4 regions of the Desulfatiglans parachlorophenolica genome follow, and region 1 is predicted to be linked to each of the others. Evidence: riboswitches for the same ligand, from Rfam matches in the RefSeq annotation. Region 1 holds a riboswitch; each other region holds the start of a gene.
What was found. Region 1 has a riboswitch for cobalamin ahead of ACZ500_RS10395 (cobalamin-binding protein). Riboswitches for the same ligand answer to the same signal wherever they lie in the genome.
Positions count from the first base shown of each region.

Region 2: it holds a riboswitch for cobalamin, as region 1 does, so the genes downstream of both, ACZ500_RS12350 (TonB-dependent receptor) here and ACZ500_RS10395 (cobalamin-binding protein) in region 1, are expected to answer to the same signal.
Region 3: it holds a riboswitch for cobalamin, as region 1 does, so the genes downstream of both, ACZ500_RS21860 (cobyric acid synthase) here and ACZ500_RS10395 (cobalamin-binding protein) in region 1, are expected to answer to the same signal.
Region 4: it holds a riboswitch for cobalamin, as region 1 does, so the genes downstream of both, ACZ500_RS01645 (hypothetical protein) here and ACZ500_RS10395 (cobalamin-binding protein) in region 1, are expected to answer to the same signal.

Region 1 is NZ_AP042460.1:2,227,742-2,233,629, reverse strand. It holds gene ACZ500_RS10400 (FecCD family ABC transporter permease) at 1-1,008, opposite strand, end outside; gene ACZ500_RS10405 (ABC transporter ATP-binding protein) at 1-1, opposite strand, end outside; gene ACZ500_RS10395 (cobalamin-binding protein) at 1,005-1,991, opposite strand; cobalamin riboswitch at 1,995-2,198, opposite strand; gene ACZ500_RS10390 (C1 family peptidase) at 2,601-3,950, opposite strand; gene ACZ500_RS10385 (hypothetical protein) at 4,456-4,908, opposite strand; gene ACZ500_RS10380 (hypothetical protein) at 5,211-5,525, shown strand.
Region 2 is NZ_AP042460.1:2,649,075-2,654,962, forward strand. It holds gene ACZ500_RS12325 (RtcB family protein) at 1-130, opposite strand, end outside; gene ACZ500_RS12330 (archease) at 204-701, opposite strand; gene ACZ500_RS12335 (hypothetical protein) at 772-903, opposite strand; gene ACZ500_RS12340 (hypothetical protein) at 964-1,242, shown strand; gene ACZ500_RS12345 (Slp family lipoprotein) at 1,271-1,786, opposite strand; cobalamin riboswitch at 2,218-2,430, shown strand; gene ACZ500_RS12350 (TonB-dependent receptor) at 2,563-4,575, shown strand; gene ACZ500_RS12355 (cob(I)yrinic acid a,c-diamide adenosyltransferase) at 4,572-5,048, opposite strand; gene ACZ500_RS12360 (MlaA family lipoprotein) at 5,256-5,888, opposite strand, start outside.
Region 3 is NZ_AP042460.1:4,705,085-4,710,972, reverse strand. It holds gene ACZ500_RS21865 (TonB-dependent receptor plug domain-containing protein) at 1-1,448, opposite strand, end outside; cobalamin riboswitch at 1,777-1,983, opposite strand; cobalamin riboswitch at 2,396-2,581, shown strand; gene ACZ500_RS21860 (cobyric acid synthase) at 2,725-4,677, shown strand; gene cbiB (adenosylcobinamide-phosphate synthase CbiB) at 4,674-5,627, shown strand; gene ACZ500_RS21850 (hypothetical protein) at 5,674-5,805, shown strand.
Region 4 is NZ_AP042460.1:353,794-359,681, reverse strand. It holds gene ACZ500_RS01660 (ABC transporter substrate-binding protein) at 1-1,505, opposite strand, end outside; gene ACZ500_RS01655 (hypothetical protein) at 1,492-2,316, opposite strand; gene ACZ500_RS01650 (hypothetical protein) at 2,439-2,654, opposite strand; gene ACZ500_RS01645 (hypothetical protein) at 2,837-3,103, opposite strand; cobalamin riboswitch at 3,358-3,561, opposite strand; cobalamin riboswitch at 4,296-4,500, opposite strand; gene ACZ500_RS01640 (hypothetical protein) at 4,794-4,997, opposite strand; gene ACZ500_RS01635 (phosphoenolpyruvate-utilizing N-terminal domain-containing protein) at 4,955-5,359, opposite strand; gene ACZ500_RS01630 (AbrB/MazE/SpoVT family DNA-binding domain-containing protein) at 5,690-5,888, shown strand, end outside.

The sequences.
Region 1 (5,888 bases):
TTGGCTGCCTCGGGTCCGCAGAAGGATCACGAAAAAAGGAGCGCCCAGGAAGGCCGTCACGACCCCGACGGGCAGTTCGCTGGGCGAAACCACCCAGCGCGCGAAGGTGTCGCAGACGATCAGGAGGATGGCCCCCCCGAGGGCCGACACAGGGACGAGAAGCCGGTGATCCGGGCCGAACATCATGCGGGCGAGGTGCGGCACGATCAGTCCGATGAATCCGATCAGACCCGAAAGGGAGACGACCAGTCCGATCATCAGGGATACCAGCAGAAAACAGAGGAGCTTGGTCCTTTCGACGTCCACCCCCATGTGGCAGGCCGTCTCGTCCCCGAGGGTCATGAGATTCAGATCGCGGGCGAAGCCGTAAAGGATCGCCGCCGCCAGGATCACGACGGGCGCGATGATCGCCGACTGGCCGAAATGGCTTTGGGACAGGTCGCCGTAAAGCCAGAAGAGCATGGTGTGCAGACGGCTGTCTGTGGAGGTGGAGACGAAGAACATGATGACGGCGGTGAAAAAGGCGTTGATGATGACGCCCGTGAGCAGAATGGTCGAAGACTCCATCCCCATCCTGCGTCTGCCGAGAAGGAGGACGAGGAGGATGGTCACCAGTGCGCCCGCAAACGAAAAGACCGGGATGCCCAACTGAAAGCTGAAGCCGAGCATGATCCCGATGATGGCGCCCAGAGCGGCCCCGCTCGATACCCCGAGGATGAATGGTTCGGCGAGAGGGTTGCGGAGAAGCGCCTGAAAGACGGCGCCTCCGAGGGAAAGGGCGAAGCCCACGAGGCCGGCGAGCAGGACGCGTGGGAGGCGGACCTTGAGAACGATCAGCTCCGTTGTGCCGCCCGTACTTTCCCCCAACAGGGTGCGGCAGAGTGCCGAGAAGGAGATGTCGGCCGTTCCGAGCCAGAGAGAGAAGAGGATCGCCCCGCCGAGAAGACCGCTCATGACGGCTGAAATAAGAAGGACCTTGCCGGGGGTTACCCGTCGATGCAGGATCATGGCCGCTCCCAGAGGATTTCCGGGTGGATGAACCGGGCCGCCTCTTCGAGACCGTCTACGATGCGGGGCGAAGGGCGGTCGACGAGGTCCGAATCGATCAGGTGTACGCGGTGGCTGCGGGCGGCCGGGATGTCTGTCAAACGCAGCCAGCCCTGGCGGGCCTCTTCGAACCGGCCGCCGCGGTCCATGGAGGAGACCAGGATCACGTCGGGTCTCTGGCGGATGACCTCTTCCAGGCTGATCCTGGGGTAGGTGAAGGGCTCCTCGCTGAATGGGTTCCAGCCGCCGGCCAGGGTGATCAGGTCGTTCAGGAAGGTGTCCCGATTGATCGTCATGATGGGGCGCAGGTTGATCTGCACGAAGACCTTCGGCCGAGGCAGACCGCGGACCTTTTCCGCTACGCGTTCGGCGCGGGCCTTCAGGGCCTCGGCCGCCGCCGCGCCGTCCCGGGTGGCGCCGCAGACGCGCCCCAGGAGCGTGATGGTGTCCAAGGCCTCGTAAATGTTCCGCGGGTTGGTGGTGAAGACCCGGATGCCGGCGGTTTCGAGGGTCTCGACGACGCTCCGGCTGTTCCCATCCGCCGTGGCGATGACGAGGTCCGGGGCGAGGCTGATGATCTGCTCGATGTTCAGGTTGACATAGCTCCCGACCTTAGGCTTGCCGCAGGCCTCCGGCGGGTAGGTGCTGTATTGGGTGACACCCGCCACCCGGTCTCCCAGGCCCAGAAAATACAGGATTTCCGTGATGCTGGGGGCGAGGGAAACGATCCGTCGAGGGGGTGAGGGCACCGTAATGTCTTTTCCCGTTGCGTCTCGAAAAACCCCGGCCGATGCGGGGACCGCAGCCGATGCGAAAACAAGGCAAAGACAGGCGCAGAGATGGCGGATCAGCTTCATAGTAAAAAAAACCCCCGAATCACGTTCTGATCCGGGGATAGCCCTGTTCATATCCGAGAGATCCGGAGACAGCCGTCTTTCCGTCACGGCACGCATCTCCCTATCCAGGCAGGTCTTCTGACTTCTCCGCCCTTACGGCGGCCTTCCCATTCCGGTTACAGCGGAACAGTGGCTATCATGGCCGTAAGGTTCCCGCGTTTTTCAGCGGAGCGGAGTAACAGCGGCGGGCCCATCCCCGATTTGCACGGGGTTCCCTATTAAGCCTCGAAAGGCGCCTGAATAACCTTGAAGGGCTTCCCGCTCCGCAGGGATCGGGGCGCCCGCACACGCTTCAAAACCAGACAGGATGAGATGGATCAACACCGGGAAATGGAGCGAACACACGGCTGAACTTCACACCAAACCTGTCCTGCACCAGGACTCCCCACCAAAGCAGCAACGCCGCCTCGGCGCGATTTCCAGAGTGAAGCGAGTTTCACAATTCTTCCAAAAATTCATTATAACGCGAAAATTGAAATTTTGTCAAGCGGCAAAACACTCCTGGTACCTGGAGGGTGGTGCGGCACAATAAGACCGGGGAACAGCAGCGCCCTTATCTATAGATCAGATCCGTGAAACCAAAAGGGCAAGGCCCACCCGGACGGGTGGGCCTTGCGGATCCGCGAAGGTCTTGCTCCTATCGGCTCAGGAGGAATGCTATTGCAGGATAAAACCGAGGAAAGGCTCGCCGGAGGCCCGGTGACGTTCCATCTGGTTTCTAAGCTGATTGAGAAAGACCCGGAGGTCGAGGGGCGCAGCCTCTCCTACGCCACCTATGAACCCCATCACCTCATCCGTATTTTCGATCACGCCGTAGCCTCCCTGCACGACGCTTTGAACGGCTCCACGATTGGCCTTGACGAGCTGTCGGGCCTGGAGCAGCAGCCTCGGATGGGTCAAAAGCACCCGCAGGAAATTGTCCGCCTGGTTGTAAATCATACCCGAGCAAAACTGCCCGAAGGCGGTCTCGGCCATCACCTTGTCGCGATAGTCGCGGAAGAGGGCGAGGTCCCCGGCGACAGGGAACATGGTTCGATAGGCGGCGTACCAGTCGACGCTGGGGCCGTAGGCGCTCCCGTACTGGTAGGTCCAGTATCCGAACTGCACGTCACCGGCCAACTGGCTGTAGCCGATATTGAAATACCCGCCAAGGCCTCCCCAGGAGGACCCCCAGCTGTTCTTGCAGATAAAGGAACTGTTCGAGTCGTTCCACCCGACGACGAGGACGAAGTGGTTGCCTTCATATGTTCCGCTTGTCTTGGTGTAAACGCCGGTGCTGTAACTGTAAAAATCGCTGTAGACTTTATACCACACAACCACGGGGCCGTTGCTATAGATAGCGTTCTTGATCTCGGTGCTGGTCGCGACTTCACCGCTGTTTGCATAATCCCAATTTGTAAGATAATAGGCGTCATCCTGCCAGTTGGCACAGGCATTCGCGCAGGGTCCTTTGGTTCCGGTGTAGGGATAGCAGGATTCCACCGCTGTGCCGGGGTTCTTCAGGTAATCCGACGCGGTGCTGGCATAGCCGCCGGTGCAGTCACCCGCGGTGCTGCAGGAAAGCACGATCTGCTCCGAGAGGTCGAGAGTGGAGCCGGGAAGGCTGTTGGTGATCATGTACTTGGACTCGAGGGCGGCCACCGTCGCAAAGCAGAAACAGGAGCCGCACCCGCCCTGGTTCTTGACCGAACTGACGTAGTTTGAACCACTTATGTTGCGCCAGTCGTACTGGGATGGGAGGACGGTAAACAGGGGCGCCGCGGCCGGCACCTCGGCCTCGGGGCCGGCCGTCTCTTCCATGGCTCCCAGGAGCTTCCGGCGCTCTTCAGGGGTCATGCGTGTGATGGGGTTTTCGGCTGCGACCCAATCAGCCCCCGCGGCTTCGATGGCTGCGTTGATCTCGTCGATGGTCTCGGTGCAGAGCACGACGTTCGGTGAAACCAGGAACAACGCCGCCAGGATCACGAGGCCGGTGAGTGAAAATAGAGACCGTTTGTAATTTTTCATCCTTCTACCTCCTGATTCAGCAAAAAAAAAGTGGCCGCACCAAGGCGGATCAACATGCTCAATCCTGCTCACTCTGGCCGATCTGCGTATCGATTGGATCCTCCCACGATCCCTTGAATGGACGCAGAGCGCCACGATGTCTTTGGGTGAAAGGTCAGAAGTGAAAAAATCCTCCGGATAGCGCTATGGATAAGGTGAAATCTCTTCAGGTAACGATGAATCAAAACTCTTGGCAACAATTGGTCCGGTTGGGTTGATTGAATGGCTGCCCGATGATCAGGTACAGCTGATGGATTCCACGCATTGGTCAAGGAAATACGCATGGAAAACAAACAAATCAAAGGCTTGAGCGGAAGACATTCCCTGAATTTCCACGCAAGCAGATAGACGGATCAACATGGAAATCGGCCAAAAAGACCATTTCCGGATGGAGAGTGATCAAAAAATCTTCAGGCGAAACGGTGACATCTACCGGGCCTTCTCACTGGACGGACAGGCTTGAGGATTATCGCTGGGTGTTTTCAAAATAATCACTGCGATCAATCCCGGGAAAATCGAAAACGACCGGCGAACAGGTTCCTTTTTGAATGATTCCAAGCGTACAGTCGAAGCTTTTCCCGACCTCGATGCCATATTTCCGGAGAAATTCCGGTCCGGGATGCCAGGAATTGGTCAAGGTGAGCGATTGCTGCTGATTCTCCAGGTGAGCATAGGCGTGATCGAGTGTCTCCCCGGTGGTGAAGAGAAATCTGACTTCATATTGCTGGTAGGATGGTCCGCCTGTGGTTTTGGGGGCGCCGCTCTTCTCGATCGATACGATCTTTGCCTGCCCGCTGTAATGCTTGTAGGTGCATGGGCCGGTTGACAGGGATTTTTCCGTCGCTTGCTGGTGGTTTGCACAGGAAAACTGGGGCACGATGAAAACCAGCAGGGTCATACAAAAAAGCATTTTCCACATGTGTCGGTCCTCCTGAAAGAGATCGCTAGGCAGCCTCCACGAGGCACGGATGGAAGGTTCTCCTGGCTCCATGGCCAACCAGCAGGGTCCCCTGCTGCGCCGAATTCGAGATCGAAGGAAGGAGACTAAAGAATTGATTATCAAACACCTCGAAATTCATATCATCGAAAGCAGAAAGAAGCAATCAAAATTCTACCTTTTTCCATGTAAATCCCTACGGAGGTGCTGCCCATAAGCGGGATCGTTCTTACACGTTCTTAGTCGGTGTCAAGGCTGCGATTCCGCCCGGTTTCCATCCGGAAATGGTCTTTTTTGCCAATCTCGGCGTCAATCTGCACGTTTGCTTGTGCGGCGACCACCAGGTCGCCTCCGCGCAAGCGCTTGATTTCATTGATATTGGCAAAAAATCCTCATTTCCGGATTGGAAACTGGGTTGTACCGGGAAATCATTTCCGGATGGATATGAGGTAGTTTCCATCCGGAAATGGTCTTTTTTGCCAATCTCGGCGTCGATCTGCACGTTTGCTTGTGCGGCGACCACCAGGTCGCCTCCGCGCAAACGCTTGATTTCCTTGATATTGGCCAGACCGGGACCCGCCGCGAAGCGGTGGGACTGAGCACTCGAAGGGTGTGAAGAAAAATCCTCATTTCAGGATTGGAAACTGGGTTCTATAGGGAAATCATTTCCGGATGGACACGAGGTAAGTTTCCCGCCAGCCTGGGTCGGCATCCTGCAGAACGACCAGGAACGGAAGCCTCCCGACCAGGCAGGCAGAGGGCAGGAGAAAACCTCCTGCGGCATGAAATCGGGCGTCACCGGCGGTGCGGGGCCGGCCTTGCCGCCGACGCAGAGGCATGTTATGGTAGAAGCTATCCTCGCCGCGACTGATGTTGCTGCGTGCTGTTTTGCTGAGAAGCTCCGGCGCGGCTGCGTCGATGGGTCCGGAAAGCGACCCTTTGAAGTTCCATCGAGCCGTGGA
Region 2 (5,888 bases), 420 kb from region 1:
GGAGACTCTGGTCTCCTCGAACCTGCTTGATCAGCTCGTCGTTCGAAAAAATCAGCCCGTCGACGCGCATGGACCCGGTTCTGGGAATCCGCCATCGGCAGTCGTCAACCTTTTCGAGTTTGATATCCATAGGGGCACCTTCCCTTCTTGCGGCGGCCATCGCAGAACGGTCTCCGGCCGAGGCATCCACCTGGATCCCGTTCCTACAGGTCAAAAATGATGCGTGATTCCCAGTGGTCTCCCTGTTCGTGAACCTCGATCTGGTGATAGGTTACCGCCTTGATCTCACACAGGATCTCGTGAATCTTCGGATCGAAAGGAGTTCGCTTTACAACGGCTGAAAGAAAACCGGGCGAGATCGCCTCGATGCGAACCGAAGTCACGATCTGCCCTTCGCCCTCGAGATTATAGAGGATTTCCCCAAGCCATCGGACCATCAGGTCTTCGAGGTCCGCGGCCTTGACTTCGATCAGGAAATCCCGGCCAACCCCTTCTTCCAAGGGGACGACCATCATCTGCATCATGTACCCGGCCGCGTCCTCGAAGAGGACTGCAAGATCCGGACTCCGTACGACGATGCCGAAATCGGCCGTGTGATCGAGGACCAGGATCTCCGAACGTCCGTAAGCGATCGTCTGCATGACGTTGCCCCGTGAAGTTTGGATCGAATCACCGAAAAACCCGAGGTGACTAGAGTCCATCCGGAATCATCCGGCACAACCCAGTTTCCAATCCGGAAATGAGGATTTTTTCTTCACACGCTTCGCGTGCTCAGTCCCACCGCTTCGCGGCGGGTCCCGGTTTGCCAATATCAAGGAACTCAAGCGCTTGCGCGGAGGCGACCTGTGGGTCGCCGCACAAGCAAACGTGCAGATCGACGCCGAGATCGGCAAAAAAGACCATTTCCGGGTAGAGATTTACTATTGAACAAGACACCGCAACGGTGTCGATGGAGGTTGAAAGATGCGCTGTTCCTTCTGCAAAACCACGATCAAAACCCACGACAAGATACTGCGTACCGACTCCTGCCCCAAATGCGGGCGGGATCTGCACTGCTGCAAGCAGTGCAAGTTCTATGACACGCACGCCTACAACGATTGCCGCGAGGTCTCAGCCGAACGGGTCGTGGACAAAGAGCGCGCCAATTTCTGCGAGTATTTTCTCCCCCGCGGCTCGACCCGGGAATCCGTCAACCCGGTCACGGAAGCGCGCCGGGCCCTTGAGGCGCTCTTCAAGAAGTGAGCGAGGCGAAAACAGCTGCATCCTGCCGCTAAAAGCCCTCCCAGGACCTGGCGCCGCGGTCGAAAGGATAGCGCGGCCACAGTTTGAGGTCCGGCGGCGGCATCATCGGCCAGACGTGGACTTCCAGAGCCTCGATCATGAGGCAGCCTGAACCGCAGTAGCTGCCTTCATCCTTTTCAAGCCCGATGATTCTCCCGACAACCGTTATCTCCTCATCGGGAGGATTCGAATGCCCGATGGGTCTCCCTTTGGAGGAAACCAGAAAAATGCCGGCTGAGTCCATTTTGCAGTGGGGCCGGCCCTCATGGTTCAGGGGGCACTGCTGCACCGTTATCAGGGTCCGATCGGATTCCTGCCGAAGAGCCAAAACCTTTCCCCCCAGAAGAACGGTTTTGCCCTTGTAGGACTCCAACTCGGACACCAGGGTGCTGAAAGGCACGTCGGCTTCCGCCGTGTTCCGCAGTTGCGGCGAAATCGGTGAACACGCCCCGAGCAGAAAAAGCCCGGCAGCCAAAACAACCGGTATTCCTGTCTTTCTTTTCATGGCAATGCCTCCAGAGGGTGGAACCTTTCAACAACCAAAGCCTCGGATCGACGGCTCACTACCTTTTGAATGATACGTTTTATCCTCCGGATTTTCAATCCTTCCCGTATCCCCGCACATTGTTCGACCGGCATCATCCGGCAGCGCCCCCCTTTCCATCCCGTCTCTTTGCTTGACCTCCATGCATTCTTTTGATAGGAAGTGGCTGTCCGATAATGTTCATCGAGTACGGACACGTTTTCGATCCGGAAATGAGGATTTTCCTCCGCCGGGCGCGCCGGCTCAGCTCCACCCCTTCGGGGTGGGTCCCGGTTTGTCCCATATGAGAGAAATCAAGTGCTTGCGCGGAGGCGACCTGGTGGTCGCCATACGGGCAGGCACGCCGCTTGACGCGGAGATTGGCCAGGAAGACCCTTTCCGGATGGAAACCAGGAAGATTGGTACGTTCAGGTGCCCGCAAGGGCTCAAAAGGGAACTCCCTTAAAAACGGGGACGGACCCGCCGCTGTGACTCCGCTCCTTTTTCTGTGTCGGCAGGGAAAGGAAACCTTTCGACCACGAAACGCCACTGTCCAAAGCCAAAGGATGGGAAGGCAGCCGAAAGGGCGGAGGAGTCAGAAGACCTGCCTGAACAGGGATACAACACCCTCGTGGTACAGGGTCACATCCCGGATCCCGTGGATAAAAAAGGGTCATCCCCGGATCGCAAAGCGGTTCGGGGATTTTTTTCTCCGGACGCCGACTCGTTTTCTAAATCTACAGCGGAAGGAGAACATCATGAAACCCTGGATCAAGACATTTTGCTGCAGCATCGCCGTAGTGGCACTGGCAACGATCGGCAGGAACGCGCCGGCCGCCTCCGAGGATGCGGTCCGGATGGAGACCGTGGTCGTCACCGGAACGCGCACCGAGCAGGCCGTTCAGGAGATCCCGGCCCATGTGACCGTCATCGACGAAGAGGCGATCGAAAACGCCAATGCCAACAACGTGGCGGAACTGCTCCGCTCCGAAGCGGCGGTTGTGGTACGGGATCTGTACGGCAACGGGAAAGTCGCCCAGGTCGATCTGCGGGGATTCGGCGAAACGGGCCCCTACAACACCCTGGTGCTGGTGGACGGGCGGCGCGTGAACGAGATCGATCTGAGCGGGGTCGACTGGACGCAGATCCCCCTGGACCAGATCGAGCGGATCGAGATTGTCCGCGGTGCCGGAAGCGTCCTCTATGGGGACAACGCGTCCGGCGGGGTCATCAACATCATCACCAGAACGCCGGACAAGGGCTTCAGCGCCGCCGTGGCCGGCACCGGCGGGAGTTATGGACGGGCGAAAGGCTGGGCCCGGGCAAGCGGCGGAACCGATCAGGTGGCGGCCTTTCTTTCCGCCAGCTACGACTCGATGAACGGCTATCGTGAAAACGGCTACCTCCGCACCCGGGACGTCGGGGCGAAAGTGGCCTATGACCCCACGGACACGCTGAGTTTCAATCTGAGCGGGGCCCACCACTCGGACGACTATGGTCTGCCGGGACCGTTGACCGAAGCGGCCTATGCCGCCGACCGCCGTCAGGCGAACGCCCCGGATGACGGCGCCGAGAACACGGACCAGTACCTGAAGCTGGACACCCGGATCGATTTCGGTGCACTGGGCTACCTCGCCGCCGATCTCGGCTACCGCTACCGAGACACCGACGAAGAATTCGTCAGCTACAGCTTCTCGGCCCAGCGGCAGATCGACACGTGGTCCTTTACACCGCGCTACGTTTTCGAAAAGCCCCTCTTCGCCCGCCCGAACACGCTGATCGCGGGGGCGGACTTCTACTGGGCCGAGATGGATCTCGACACCTTCTACGGGGCTCCGCTCTCCCCGTCAAACCGATCGAACGTCTCCCGGGACAGCTACGGGTTTTACCTCAACAACGACCTGTCCGTCCTCGACAACCTGATTCTGTCCCTGGGGGCGCGCCGTGAAGCGGTCGAATACGACATGAGGCAGGAAGACCTGAGCGGTTTTCTGGCGCCGCTCGACGACACGGTCGACGCTCATGAAAACGCCTACAGCGCCGGACTCACCTATCTGTATCAGGAGGAATCCTCGGTCTTCGTGCGCGCGAACCGGAGTTTCCGCTTTCCGCTGACGGACGAACTGGTGGTCTACGACTTCAACTCAGGCAGCATCCAGATCAATCCGGACCTCCACCCGCAGCGAGGGGACCACCTCGAAACGGGCGTCCGTCATTTCATCACCCCGGACATCGAGGCCAACCTCACGCTCTTCCAGGCGAAGATCAAAGACGAGATCTTCTACAACAAGGACACCTACACCAACGAAAATCACCCCGAGACCCTGCACCGGGGACTTGAACTCGGTGCGAAGGCGCGCATCGTAAAGCATCTGATGCTCTACGGGAACTACACCTATGAAAAGGCCACCTTCGAGAAGGACCCCTATGAGGGGCGCGACATCCCCGGCGTACCGCGCCACCGCGCGAACCTGGGTTTCCGCCTGCACGATTTCATAACCGGAATGGTCTTCTCGGCCGACTACAACTACGTCGGGGACAGCTACGCCATCAGCGACCAGGCCAACGCCTTTTCCAAGCAGGGCAGCTATTACACCGTCAATGCCCGGCTTGCGTATGCCTGGAAAAACATCAAGGCCTTCGTAGGCGTCAACAATCTGACGAATCAGGATTACTCGGAATACGTCGTCATAGGCGGGTTCCCGACCGCGCCCAACTACTATCCGGCGCCGGACCGGAATTACATCTTCGGTGTGGAGTGGGCCTTTTAATATTCGATCCCTTTGCGCGCACGCACCCCTTTGTAGTACGGATGCTTGACCTGGATCATCTCCGTCACGTAATCAGCGGCATCGATGATGTCAGGGGGTGCGTGCCGCCCGGTCAGAACGAGATCGACCCGGCCCCGGCAGCGCATAATCAGGTCCATGATAGCCTCCTTCGGCAGGAGGTCGAAGATCAAGGTGTTGAGGATCTCGTCGCAGACAAGGATCTGGAATGAGTCCTCAGTGGTGCGCCTGGCGTGCTCGAGCGAGAGCTCGGCATGCCGGAAGTGCACGGGCTCCGGCCCCTTGGCCAGGATGAACGGGTGCTTCCCGGGGCAGTAGTACGCGATGTTCGGGATCTGGCGGAAGATCTTGACCTCGCCCGAATCGCCGGATTTCATGAACTGGATGAAGGCTACGTTTAGGCCTTCGCCGGCCGCCCGCGTCGTCAGACCGATGGCGCGGGTGGTTTTCCCCACCCCTTCGCCATAGTAGATATGGATGTAACCGAACCGATCCTCGGCGAAAGGCCCTTCCGGTTTACGTTCGTAGTAAATGGCTTTTTACCTTTCTTTGCAGAAGCGTTGTTTCCCCACAAAAGCCCTTTTCGGGCGCCTCCCTTTCACACATAAAGACCGCCCGGGCAGCGGGGTCCCGAGGCGCGCAGGACGCTCTTGCCCGGCCCGCTACTCCCGAACCTTCTGCTCCCGGTACTGGTTGTAGGCATCCCGCATCGCGATGTATGGATCAAGAGCGGCCCGCTTGAAATCCTCATACTCACCCAGTGCGAGGGAGGTTTCGTTTACCCGGTCATACCCGGAGACACCTGCCCTTTCAGGCCAGTCGGAAAGGATGTAGTTGGTCGGATTCAAAAACCCGTCTCCGACCCTCCCCAAGCTGTCCCGAACGCTCGAAGGCCCAAACAGCGGCCAGTTGATGAAAAGCAGCGGCTTCATGCCGGCGCGCCCAAGCGTCTGGCCAAAGTCTTCATCCCCCGGTTGAAGGTCGAAGACGATCTTTGCCGCATCACCGAACCCGGCGACGCCGATGGTGCTGTTGATGAGGAAGCGTCCGATTTCATTACCGAAGTCCTTGAACCTCCCCTGGAGAAGACAGTTCACGGCCCGTATCGGCATCTCGAGATTCCTGAAGAAGTTGTCGAAGCTGGTGCGCAGTTCCTTGGGCAGTGCATGATCATACACCGTCGCCAAAGGCTTGAAGACCCAGAAGTAGAGCTTGTCGTTGACATGGAACATGGCGCGGTTGAAGGGCTCCAGCGGGTCCGGGATAGGATCGGGCTGAAACGCTTCGCCCTCCCG
Region 3 (5,888 bases), 2.5 Mb from region 1:
CCGATGCTGATGACCTGCCCGTTCCACAGGTACCCGCCGTAGGTCTCGTAAAGGGACGGCGTACGGTACCCCGATCCGGTGTGCCCGTGGATCCGGGTGCCTGTATCGAAGGCATAGGCGGCCGAGAACTCCCCGACGGTCTTGGAATCGAACCGTTCATGATGGGTGTAGCGCCCCCCGGCATTGATCCGCAGCGCATCTTCGAGCAGTGACACACCGATCTGCCCGAAGGCATCCCAGCTGTCCCACTGCTCGTTGTAATAGACGGGATCGTAATCACCCAGGTACGGGTTGCGCGGCTCCCGGCCGTCATAGACCGATTTCTCGTAGTCCGCCCCTGCCGTCACCGTGAGCCAATCCAGCGGACGCAGATTGTGCTGCATCTCGAGGTATGTGGTTTCCCCGTCATAGTTGGACTGGTCCCCCGGTGTATCCGACCAGAAGTAGTGCCGCTCCGTTCGGCCGTAAGACCCTCGGAGGCCATAATCCCAAAACGCGGAGACGTCGTGGTTGAAACTCAGGCCCTGCTGGGTCATAAGGCTTTCACGGTGTTCGTCTTCACTGGCCAGATTTTTCACGACCTGCCCGTTGGCATCCAGTGCGGGATTCACCTCGCTCAAGGCGAGGTCGGAGTCGAAGGTGATGGAGCTGAATTCGACCGACATTCCCGGCCCGAACCGAAGACCCGCGCCAATGGTGCCGCCGAGGCTGTCATAGTAATAATCGTTCGGGCCGCCGTTGTTCTCGCCGTCGGTCGTGACAACCTGTGGATCGATATCCAGATAGTAGCGGTCCTCCTTGCCATAAAAGATACGCCCGTTCTGGATAAAGGTGTTTCTCTCCCCCACCTCGTTCCGCCACTCCAACCCGAGCCCGTCGACCCATTTTTCGGGGATCACATTGACGACTCCACCCATCGCCTGGGAACCGTAAAGGGTGCTGCTCGTGCCCTTCAGGACCTCCACCTGCTCGATATTGGAGGCGCCATAGAGGTCTCCGATGAAGTATTGAAGGGTGCTTTGTGTGTCCGCCGCATCCCTCAGGGGAAAGCCATTGTAGCGAAACTGGGTATGCTGGGTTCCGGAGCCGCGGATGCTGATGCCCGAGAATTGCCCGGGGCCCCCGTTGCGCCTGAGGTAAACGCCGGGCAGGTCATCGAGCAACTCGGGCAGAAAATATTGCTCCGCATCGTCACGCTCCTGTGTCGTCACCACGCTGACGCTTTTGGTCACGTGTTCGAGAGGCTCCTGGATCCGATCCGCCGTGACGACGGTCGGCTCCAGATACACCCTGCCGACGTCCTTCTCCTCCGATTCACCGGCAAGTTCCTCCTCAGCACCCGATGCGGTAGCGGCCTTTTCATCTGCAGCCCCTGCAGCCGAAGGCACCCCCCAGAGAAGACACAAAACCATCAAGATCTTCAGCCCGTTCCCAAAATGAATTTTCATAACGCTCCTCCCTCCTCCGTTCCTTGATGCGGGCAATCAAAAAGACGCATACGGTCCCGGCCGGCGGACTGCGTCATCCCATCCGATGAGGCCGGACGGGTGCCGTGAACCGCTGCCAACCGGGCTACACCGCCAGACCTCTTCTATCCGTAATTCGGTCAGGCGGGCGGCTCCGCGACGCACAGGGGAACTGAAGGTTCGAGCATGCCTTTCGGCCAGGCCGATCCCGGCGCAAAGACAAAAAAAATCCCCGGTCGACAAAGTCGATCCGGGGATTCCCCATTTTTATCCCTCAAGAATCTTCAGCCCCTACCCATACCACGAAATACGAGGGCCATGTGATCAGGCAGGTCTTCTGACTTCCCCCCCACTCTGGCGGCCTTCCCACCCGACTTATGACGGGCAGTGGCCATTGGTGCCAAAGCAGTTCCCTTCTCAAGCGGAAAAGGGAGGGGTTACAGCGGCGGGTCCGTCCCCGATTCACACGGGGTTCCCTCTTAAGCTCTTCACGAGCACCTGAACAACTATGGAGTTGATAGCAGGCGCCACAAACCCTGTCAAGAAAAATTTCTTCTCACAGCCAGCCCCATTCGGAACACCCCGGGCTGGAATGTGCTGTTCAAAAAGATCTGCTGTCGATCGGACGACATTCATCCACTCACAGACGTCCGAGGTCTGTTCCCTCTTTCCAGCGCAAACCATGAAAATTTCAGCATTCGAAAAGTCCGGCTGTCTCTTTCCCCGATCACAGTCTTGAAACCCTTCAGCCCTGTTCCTGGAGCACCCTTCCCGTCGCATCCAGAACCGTGTACTCCACAGGGGTAGCGCCAAAATCTGCAAATCAAAACAATCGATGATCTGCGATCGTGAGCATCGCTCGGCATGAGTTATGACAACCTTCAAATCACGGAGTTGAAAAAAAAGTTGACCGCTGATGGCTCGATGTGCCACATTGCGATCAACCGAGTCGCCATTTGCGATGGCATCAAAGGGAAGACGGTGCGAAGCCGTCGCGGACCCGCCGCCGTAACCGGGAACGAAAGCCGCAGAATGCCACTGTCCGATTGGATGGGAAGGCGCGGCCGCTAGGATGATCCGGAAGCCGGAAGACCTGCTCGGGTGGTGGTTGCAGCTTCGATTCCCGCGGAAAAGGAACGGCTGCAGTTTGGATGGAACACGGCATCCCGACTCTGAACATGGAGGGTCGGGATTTTTTTGCTTCGCAAACCTTCATCCTTCGGGGGCCGCTCACCCGGATCGCCCAAGGGGATGCACAATGGATCTTGGACATGGTGGAAATATCGGCCTGCTGGCGGCACGGGCGGGTTTGCCCAGGGATAAAATCCTCGACTTTTCGGCTTCCATCAATCCCCAGGGTCCGCCAGAATCCTTGCGCAGCCTGGTCAACCGCAGTCTGAGTGAGGCGGTCCACTATCCCGATCCTCACGCCTCCGGTCTGGCCACTGCACTGGGTGCCCATCACGGTATTTCGTCGGAGAAAATCGCGGTGGGCAACGGCTCGACAGAACTGCTCTTCTCCTTGCCTCGTGTACTGTGCGTGTCCCGGGCGGTGCTTCCCGTTCCGAGTTACCTGGATTACCGGACTGCGGTGCTGCGTGAAGGGTTGTCCGTCGAGGAAGTGGCGCTCAAAGAAGGCGACGGATTCGCCATACCCTGGAACACGCTCGAAAGGAAACTCAAGGGGGGAGAGATGGTCGTCCTGGGCCAGCCCAACAATCCCACCGGGAGGCTTTTCGAGATCAACCGTCTGGTGGATTTGTCCGACCGTTATCCGGACTCCTTTTTTGTGGTGGACGAGGCCTTTGCCGACTTCGTCCCGAACTACCAAAGCCTGATCCATGCCGAGCGTTCCAACGTCGTGGTGGTGCGCTCTATGACCAAGCTTTATGCCATTCCAGGCTTTCGTCTGGGCTACGCTGTGGCGGATGCCGTTCTGGCCGCCCGATTGCGCGAGTTTCTACCGCCCTGGTCCGTGGGTTCTGTGGCTCAGACCGTCGGCACAGGCGTTTTGCGTGATCAGGCCTACGCCGAAAAGAGCCGTTCGGATGCCGTTCGCCGCCGGGAAATATTGGCGAATGAACTGTCCGCCCTGCCTGGGTTGAAGGTCTATCCCGGTGCAGCGAACTATCTGCTGGTCCGAATCAAGCGGACGGACATCGATGCGGTCGCGTTGGAAGAACAGGTGCTGCGCCAGGGGATCGCTATCCGGGTATGCACCGACTTCGTCGGCCTGGGAAGAGACTATTTCAGGGTGGCGGTGCGGACGACATCAGAAAACCGGTGTCTCGTCGCAGCACTGGCCAGGGTACTCCAGCCATCCCGGCCGACCGCCGTCGTCAAATCCCGAAAAACACCTGCCATCATGTTTCTGGGCACCTCTTCCCATGCAGGCAAGAGTGTGCTGACCGCCGCCCTGTGCCGCATCCTTCTCCAGGACGGTTACACAGTAGCCCCGTTCAAGGCCCAAAGCATGTCACTTGATTCCTATGCGACATCCGAAGGCGGGGAAATAGGGCGCGCCCTGCTGGTCCAGGCTCAGGCCTGCCGTCTGCCGCCCGACGCGCGGATGAATCCGGTGCTGCTCAAGCCCCTTTCAGAATCGGGGTCTCAGGTGATCGTGGTCGGAAGACCGATCGGCAACATGTCGGCCTCCGAGTACATCGCCTGCAAGAAGGATTTGTGGAAAACGGTCCGCGAAGCCTACGACTCATTGGCGGCCGAGGCGGACGTGATGGTGCTCGAAGGCGCGGGGAGCCCGGCCGAGGTCAACCTGAAAACACATGACCTCGCCAATCTGGCCCTGGCCGATCATGCCCGGGCCACGTCCCTGCTGGTGGGGGACATCGACCGGGGCGGACTTTTCGCGGCCTTTGCCGGGACCCTCGACCTCTTGTCGGAGCATGAGCGGTCCCTGATCAAAGGATTCGTGATCAACCGCTATCGCGGCAGACAGGCCTTGCTCGATGACGCCATCGCCTTCACCGAGCGCCACACCGGGCTGCCGACCTTCGGAGTGGTGCCATTCCTGGAGGATTTCGCATTCCCTGAAGGAAACCCTGCCGATTACGAGGCGGCATCCCAGGCCGAAGGTGAAAAGGGACGCGTCGCCGCGCCTTATGAGGTGGAGGCCGCCCTGGAGCGCCTGGCCGCTGTGGTGCGGGAAAATCTGCATATCCAAAAAATCTATCGATCGGCGGGATTGCGATGAAATGGATCCTCTACATCTGGCTTGCCCTCGCCCTGGATTACCTCATCGGCGATCCCCGTCGGCTGCCCCATCCGGTGAAACTGATCGGCGGTTTGGCGATCCGCCTCGAGGCCCCTATGCGAGCCCGGTTCGCATCCGCCAGGATCGCCGGTCTGGTGACGGCCTTGGCCGTCATCGGCATCGCCGCCCTGACCACCTGGGCCTGCCTGACTTTAGCTGAAGGGGCGGCGTCATGGCTGGGGCATATCATGGCCGTCCTCATCCTGTACACCGCATTCGCCGCCAGGGACCTCGACCGCCATGGCCGATCGGTGCAGGCAGCCCTGAGGCAGGGCGATCTGCCTCTGGCGCGGCGGCGGGTCTCCCTGATGGTCGGGCGTGACACCGCACGACTCGACGAGGCCGGCGTGACGCGTGCCACAGTGGAAAGCGTGGCTGAAAACACGGTGGACGGTATTATAGCACCTCTTTTTTTCGCCTTTCTGGGTGGACCGGTGGCAGCCGTCGCCTATAAGGCCGTAAGCACTCTGGATTCGACCTTCGGCTATCGGAACGAACGGTATCTTCAGTTCGGCTGGGCATCCGCCCGCCTCGACGATGCGGTCAATTATCTACCGGCCCGCATCAACGTTTTGCTCACGGCCTTGGCCGCCTGGGCATTGAAAGAGGACCCCCGTGCCGCCTGGCGGGTGGCCTGGAGAGACGGCCCCAAACACAACAGTCCCAATGCCGGTCTGGCAGAGGCCTCCACGGCCGGCGCACTGGGTGTTCAACTCGGCGGACCGGTTTACCGCAGTGGGCGCTTGGAGGAAATGCCGACCCTTGGAGATCTGCGTCATCCGCTTTCCCCCACCCACATCGCGCGGGCCTGCCGATTGATGATGGGGGCGACCCTGGCCGGGGCTGTGTTGTTTTCGCTCGTGCGTGGAATCATCCTATGGGCTATGTAAAATTCTGCCTGATCTTCCTCCGCAGCTAACAAGTTTCCATCCGGCAATGGTCTTTTTTGCCAATCTCGGCGTCAATCTGCACGTTTGCTTGTGCGGCAATCACCAGGTCGCATCCGCGCAAGAGCTTGATTTCCTTGATATTGTCAAACCAGAACCCACCGCGAAGCGGCGGGACTGAGCACGCGAAGCGTGTGAAGAAAAAATCCTCATTTCCGGATTGGAAACCGGATTGTACCGGGAAATCATTTCCGGATGGACACA
Region 4 (5,888 bases), 1.9 Mb from region 1:
TTCTCCAATCTGACCGATATTTCATTAATTTTTTTGAACTGTACATCTACAAAAGACGCTGCCCGCTTCTCTTCAACGTAAAACACCGAAAGAAATTCAATGAATTTTATGTGCGCGTCCAGGTCCTTGGCGATCCTGGTTGAGGTCAATACGCATGGGATGGAGAGTTCTTCGAGCTTTGGGATAACGCCTTCATCCCAGGTAAAAACCACGTCCGGCTGGATGGCCCTCAATCTCTCGAAATCGATCGACTTGTACTCCCCGAGATAGGATATGCTGCCGTCTTTAATCCCCTCTCTTATCTCAGGGATGTGCCATCTCTCCTCAGAGGCGATAACACCTCTAACGCTGTCCAGCCGTCCCAGCTCTTTGATCAGCGCAGCATCGTATCCAGAATACACAACGACCTTTTGCACAGGGATTCTTATGGCTTTTCCCTCTTTGTCTGTGTTCTTGGCGGTGTCAGTACGCGGCACCAGCAGCACTTTTCTCCCGATGCCGTCCGTGATTTCCTTGGAGCCGTTCTCGAGAGACTTGATGGAAAACTCGCCGTACTGCTCGAAATCTGTACTGCACCCCCCGAATAAAAGCACAAAAAGGTAAGAGACCATCAGTAGATGAGGCATGCCAGGCCGTCTGTTTATCGTCTTGGATCGTTGCGACCCCTCGTAATGCTTAACAGGCATGCCGTAGAACACCTGCCCGCCGTTGATACGGGACTGAATGACAGAGATGAGGTAGAGTACAAGCCCCAATCCAAACATAACTCCCCCCGCAATCATCAACCTGATGCCCGGGTCTCTTCTGAGCGTCATATTGATATAGGGCGGCCTCTTGTTCCCTTCGCTTTTTGGGGAAAAATCTTGAATGAATAGGCCCCACCCCTTATACATCATAGGGTGGTTCATGGAGATTCTCTTTTCATGATCCTCATGCCGGTCGTAGATGGAAAGAGTCCCAGAAACGGTTTTTGCCTCTCCTTCCATGCCCAAGAACTCACGATCTCCCTTGAAGAAATCTATCCTCAAATCCTTCAGAACAACAACTATGTCAGATCCCGGAACAATCATACTTCCTCCTACGTCCAGTATATGCCCATGCGAATTGACCCCAAGCGTATGGCTTGCAAGCTGCCCCAAAAGGAGAAAGAGAAAGCCGAGATGAATAACTGATGGAGATAGCTTTAAAGCAAGTTTCAAAAAACCATTCCCATAGAATCTTTTGATAACGGAAATCACCTTGTTTATGCTGCACACCGATGTGGTTATTCCAAGAGATAACAACAAATACAAACAGACAAAGAACCACCAAGTGGCTTTGAGATTGTTCAGTCCATATGTGACAACCCATTCTTGAATCGTTATGCTGTCAAGCACTGCAAATATCTTCGGATTGTCTCTCATGATGAAAGAGCCTACCAAAATATCCGCAACAATAAGATATATCAGACAGACTGAAAGAGAAGGCCTTCCCAAAAAGGTCCAAATCGCCCTAAAAGAGATCATACAATCCGCCATTAAATACTCTCGGAATATGCATTGCGCCAATCTGAGGCAAGTAGTCCAAGCTTAATATCATTACTGCGCCTCCCACAAGTATCCAGATCTTTTTGTTTTGATCCCATCCTTTAAAAAGGTGAAGATGCAAAAAACCGGCATAGTAGAGCCAGACTGCAATTGAATGAAAATAGTAGTGATTCCACGAAACCGTGTCAGATCTTCCCGCATAGCTCCATAACATGCCAAACATGCCCGATACTGACATGAAGGCAAACCCCCAGATAATCATCTGATACGGAATACCATCTCTTCTCTTCCTCACAAGAGAGCAAACGGCAAGATAGGCCCCGGTTATCAGACAGCCATGGCCAACAAAGGCAAAAAGATGAAACAAATGTGCGTGGATGCTCTTTGACTGCATGGTAAAGGGCGGGTAGTACCCTTCTGAAAAAAAGACAGCGACAAGCGAGAAGAGTGCGATGAGCGGTAGGAGGGATAGGCCGTCTTTTGCTGTTCCTGAAATGATGAGGACAACGGAAACGGCGGCTACGCATATGGGGAGGAAGAACGGTTCCTCGAACATGTTGCAGTACGGCCATACAATGACTCTGCCGGATATCTCAGAGACTGCATTGATCAAAATGCCTGCTGTGAAAAACCAGATGGCAGGCTTCTCCCTTGCCAAAAGGTGAAAGACCGTACCTACCAGGTAAAAGCCGGCCGCGATATAGAAACTCTTTAGCGGAAATGTCAAGGAAATCACGCTCTGCCCTTTCTCCGGTATCCTCAAGAATTGGCCTAATTGCCGCTCTGCCAATCTTTTCCCGACGCAGAATGCCCCCTTCGCGGCCGAACTCCAAATCGAGCAGGAGGCGTAGTTGCCCTCGCCGTCCTCCCATACCGCCAGTCATATGGCTCCGTACCATAGCGGTACAGTAATTAGTCTCCATCCGGGAATGCTTTATCCAGCATGACCCGCTTTCCAATCCGGAAATGAGGATTTTTCTTCACCGCTTCGCCGCTCAGTCCCACCGCTACGCGGCGGGTCCCGGTTTGGCCAATATCAAGGAACTCAAGCGCTTGCGCGGAGACGACCTGTAGGTCGCCGCACAAGCAAACGTACAGAGTGACGCCGAGATTGGCCAAAAAGACCATTTCCGGATAGAGACTAATTACATTGAAGCTGCTTCACGAGACCGAGCAGCGACACGACTCCAAGCTTTGTGAAGAAGCGCACAGGGAAGGCCTCGTTCATATGGGAAGCGACACCGAATTCCACTTCCGCCAAGTCTGGGGATATAAACCCTAAGCATGGGCTGGGGCACGTACCGACCCTCCTACAGTTCTTTCTCAATACGCTGCCATTCAGCGTTGAGATGTTCCATGAAATTTTCGATTGATAGGCCGTCAACTCCGGGAGCACTCTTGTTCGCCCTGACTCGGCGATAGGCCCCCGACATGTCCTCACGTTCAACCACTGCTTCCATTGAATGAAGATTCTTCGCCTGGGAGTATCCCGTCCCCGCGGTGACGTTTGACGCACCAAGCCCTTGCTTTCCGCACAGATATCGGACTTTGAAGATATGTGACTCCTCATCCAGCATGACCACCTCATGTAAGGTTCCTGTTCGTCGGACCAGCGCCTTGCCTGCGCCTTCTTTCAGCTCCTGTCTCCTGGCTGGCACCCTTGCCGTCCGGCTAACACCTCCCCCTGACAGGCGTGTAGAGGACTTTCACCTCCACGATTGTGGGCTCTCCCGGGCGCACACAAAAAAAATCCCCGGACCGTAATGAACCGATCCAGGGATTTCCCAATTTTACCCTTAGAACCGTTGAGCCACCTCTGTCCACGAAGGTTTGCTCTCTCACCGTTCAGGCAGGTCTTCTGACTCTCGGATCTCCCTACTTGCCGCGCCTTCCCATCAGATAATCAGTCACTTGCTGACCACCCAACAGTGGCGATGTGTGGCTTTCGTCCCCGATCACAGCGGCGGGTCCGCCCTCGATTCTCACGAGGTTCCCCTTTGAGCCTGCTCCAGGCACCTGAACGGCAGATTATATTCTTATGATGCTAATGATGCTATTCGTCCATAGGAAACATTTCAAGAAAAATTCTTGCACAAATAATACTCAATATCATTGACTTAAGAAGCCGGGGCTAAGGTTTTTACTTGCATATATAGCAAGTTATACTTCTCTGTCAGCAGTATAAAATGAATCAAATGTCAATTTCAAAGGAAGTGACATATGCATACGGAAAAATTATGTAAAAATGTTGCGCTTGGCACAGAATCTACTTTCCAAAATTTGCATCAAACCGATTAGGTTCCTTAGAAAACATTTCCATTTTCATAAATTTCTTCAACCGCACAGTTTCTCTGAAAAATATTTTTCCCACAATCGTAAGGTATCCTTCACTGCCGTTTTATTTTTCCTCATGCATCTCGTCCACTGTTCATTACAGAGAGAAATCGACGAGTTTTTCAGCTTCTTGGATCTTCCGATCGCTCCGAAAGAAAGGTCACGGCTGGTATATCTATCGTCTATGAAAAACAATATCGTGCATCTCTTTACTCGACGACCCATCAGCAAAATCCTTCAAGCCATATCCATACTGCTCAGCAAGTCTTTATCGATTATCCGACCAAGCCGGAAAAATCCCGGGAAGAGGGAATGCACAAACCAGCACGTCCGATCCGGTCCCCGGACAAAAAAAACCCCGACCGAAATAACTCGATCCGGGGATTTCCCAGTTTCATCCTCAGAACCACAGAGCCACCTCCCTCCGCGAAGGTTTGCGCTTTCTCCGTTCGGGCAGGTCTTCTGACTCTCGGATCTCTCTACTTGCCGCGCCTTCCCACCAGACGATCAATCATTTACTAAACACCCGGCAGTGGCGATATGCGGTTTTCGTCTCCGATTACAGCGGCGGGCCCGTCCTCGACTTTCACGAGGTTCCCTATTAAGCCTGGTTAAAGGCACCTGAACGAATTTTCTTCTTTCAGAGGAAAGCTACTGAGGGCAAGAATAAAAGTCAAGAAAAATTTGGTATCGTTCTGCGACGTTCCCAGTTTACACCCAAAGGCCTTGTTCAGGCCCTTCAGTTAGAGAAGCGAACTCCCTGACTTTCCCGACATATCCACCATCACCCCGAAAGAGGGCGTGTCCATCGTTGCGATGAGGGATCCTGACGACGCTGGAGACCTCTATACCCACGATGGTGCACGTATCTGCGCCAAGAATGCCATCGTCTCCTTCGGATCCTCCCTCTTGATTTTGGGCGGTGTTATGGGGTCATTTGCCGGTCTCCCGCCGCAGGCAGGCCCTCACCTGGTCGGCATCCTCCAGGGCGAGGACAGAGCGGGCCAGGTGTCTGGCCTCACCGCTGTCAACCGTTAGGATCGTTTTCTTCACCTCCGGGATGCGCGGCGCAGTAGCCGAAAGGGAACTGAACCCTAGCCCGATGAGCACGGGGATGGCCAGGGGGTTGCCGACCATGTCCCCGGCCGGGTTTCCCGGCACGCGGCGCAGGATGTTCTCGTAGATGCAGGCCTGCCCACCTCCTCGGCCTGCCCGGCCCTGGCGCGCAGGACCGGGTCTGGAAGTGCGCCGAAGATGACGGCGAGGTCGTTTACGCTCTGCACGACGGCGTCAGCCGCCGGCCGACCGGACTGGATCCGGTCCGTAATGCTTCCGTGGAAAAGCGGGCTCTCCGGCATGGCCAGGAGCGCCTCCCTCGCGGCACCGTCTTCCAACCCTAGGAGCGCCGCCGCAACCTCCCGGCAGACGGCCTCGAGGCGCCCGAGTTCCAAGGCCGCCTCCTGCGGGTCGAGTTTCCGGCCGCTGACCTCAAATTCCACATGCCGAAGCCTGAACACCGGCCCGATGCCGATCCCAGGCGAAAGGGCCTACCCCTCTATGCAGTGATTCGCTGCCAAGCGCTCCCTCCTTGCATTCCATTGTCCCTTCCGGCCCGCGGCAACGATCCCCCAAGACGGCATGCGGGGGCTTCTCCCACTGGCTGAACTTCATGTCTTTTAACCCCAATCAGCCGTCGAGGCAAAGATTAATATGCCCGAAGACGAGCTTGATTCAGCCAAAAGGGCATCCATTACCCTTTACTAGGGCATTGCAATCCGCTCCTAAAAGTATTACTATGAGCAGTAATACCATCCACCGGAGGCACAACCATGAGAGTCACCACAAAAGGCCAGGTTACCATCCCGGAGCGCATCCGCGACAAACTGGGCATAACGCCGTCCACCGAAGTCGATTTCATTGAGGAAGGCGGCCGCGTTTACCTCGTGAAAAAGGAAGGGAGCAGGCCCTACACCCGGAAATTCAGGACCTTGCGCGGCGCAGCGACCGTCAGGATGACAACGGATGAGA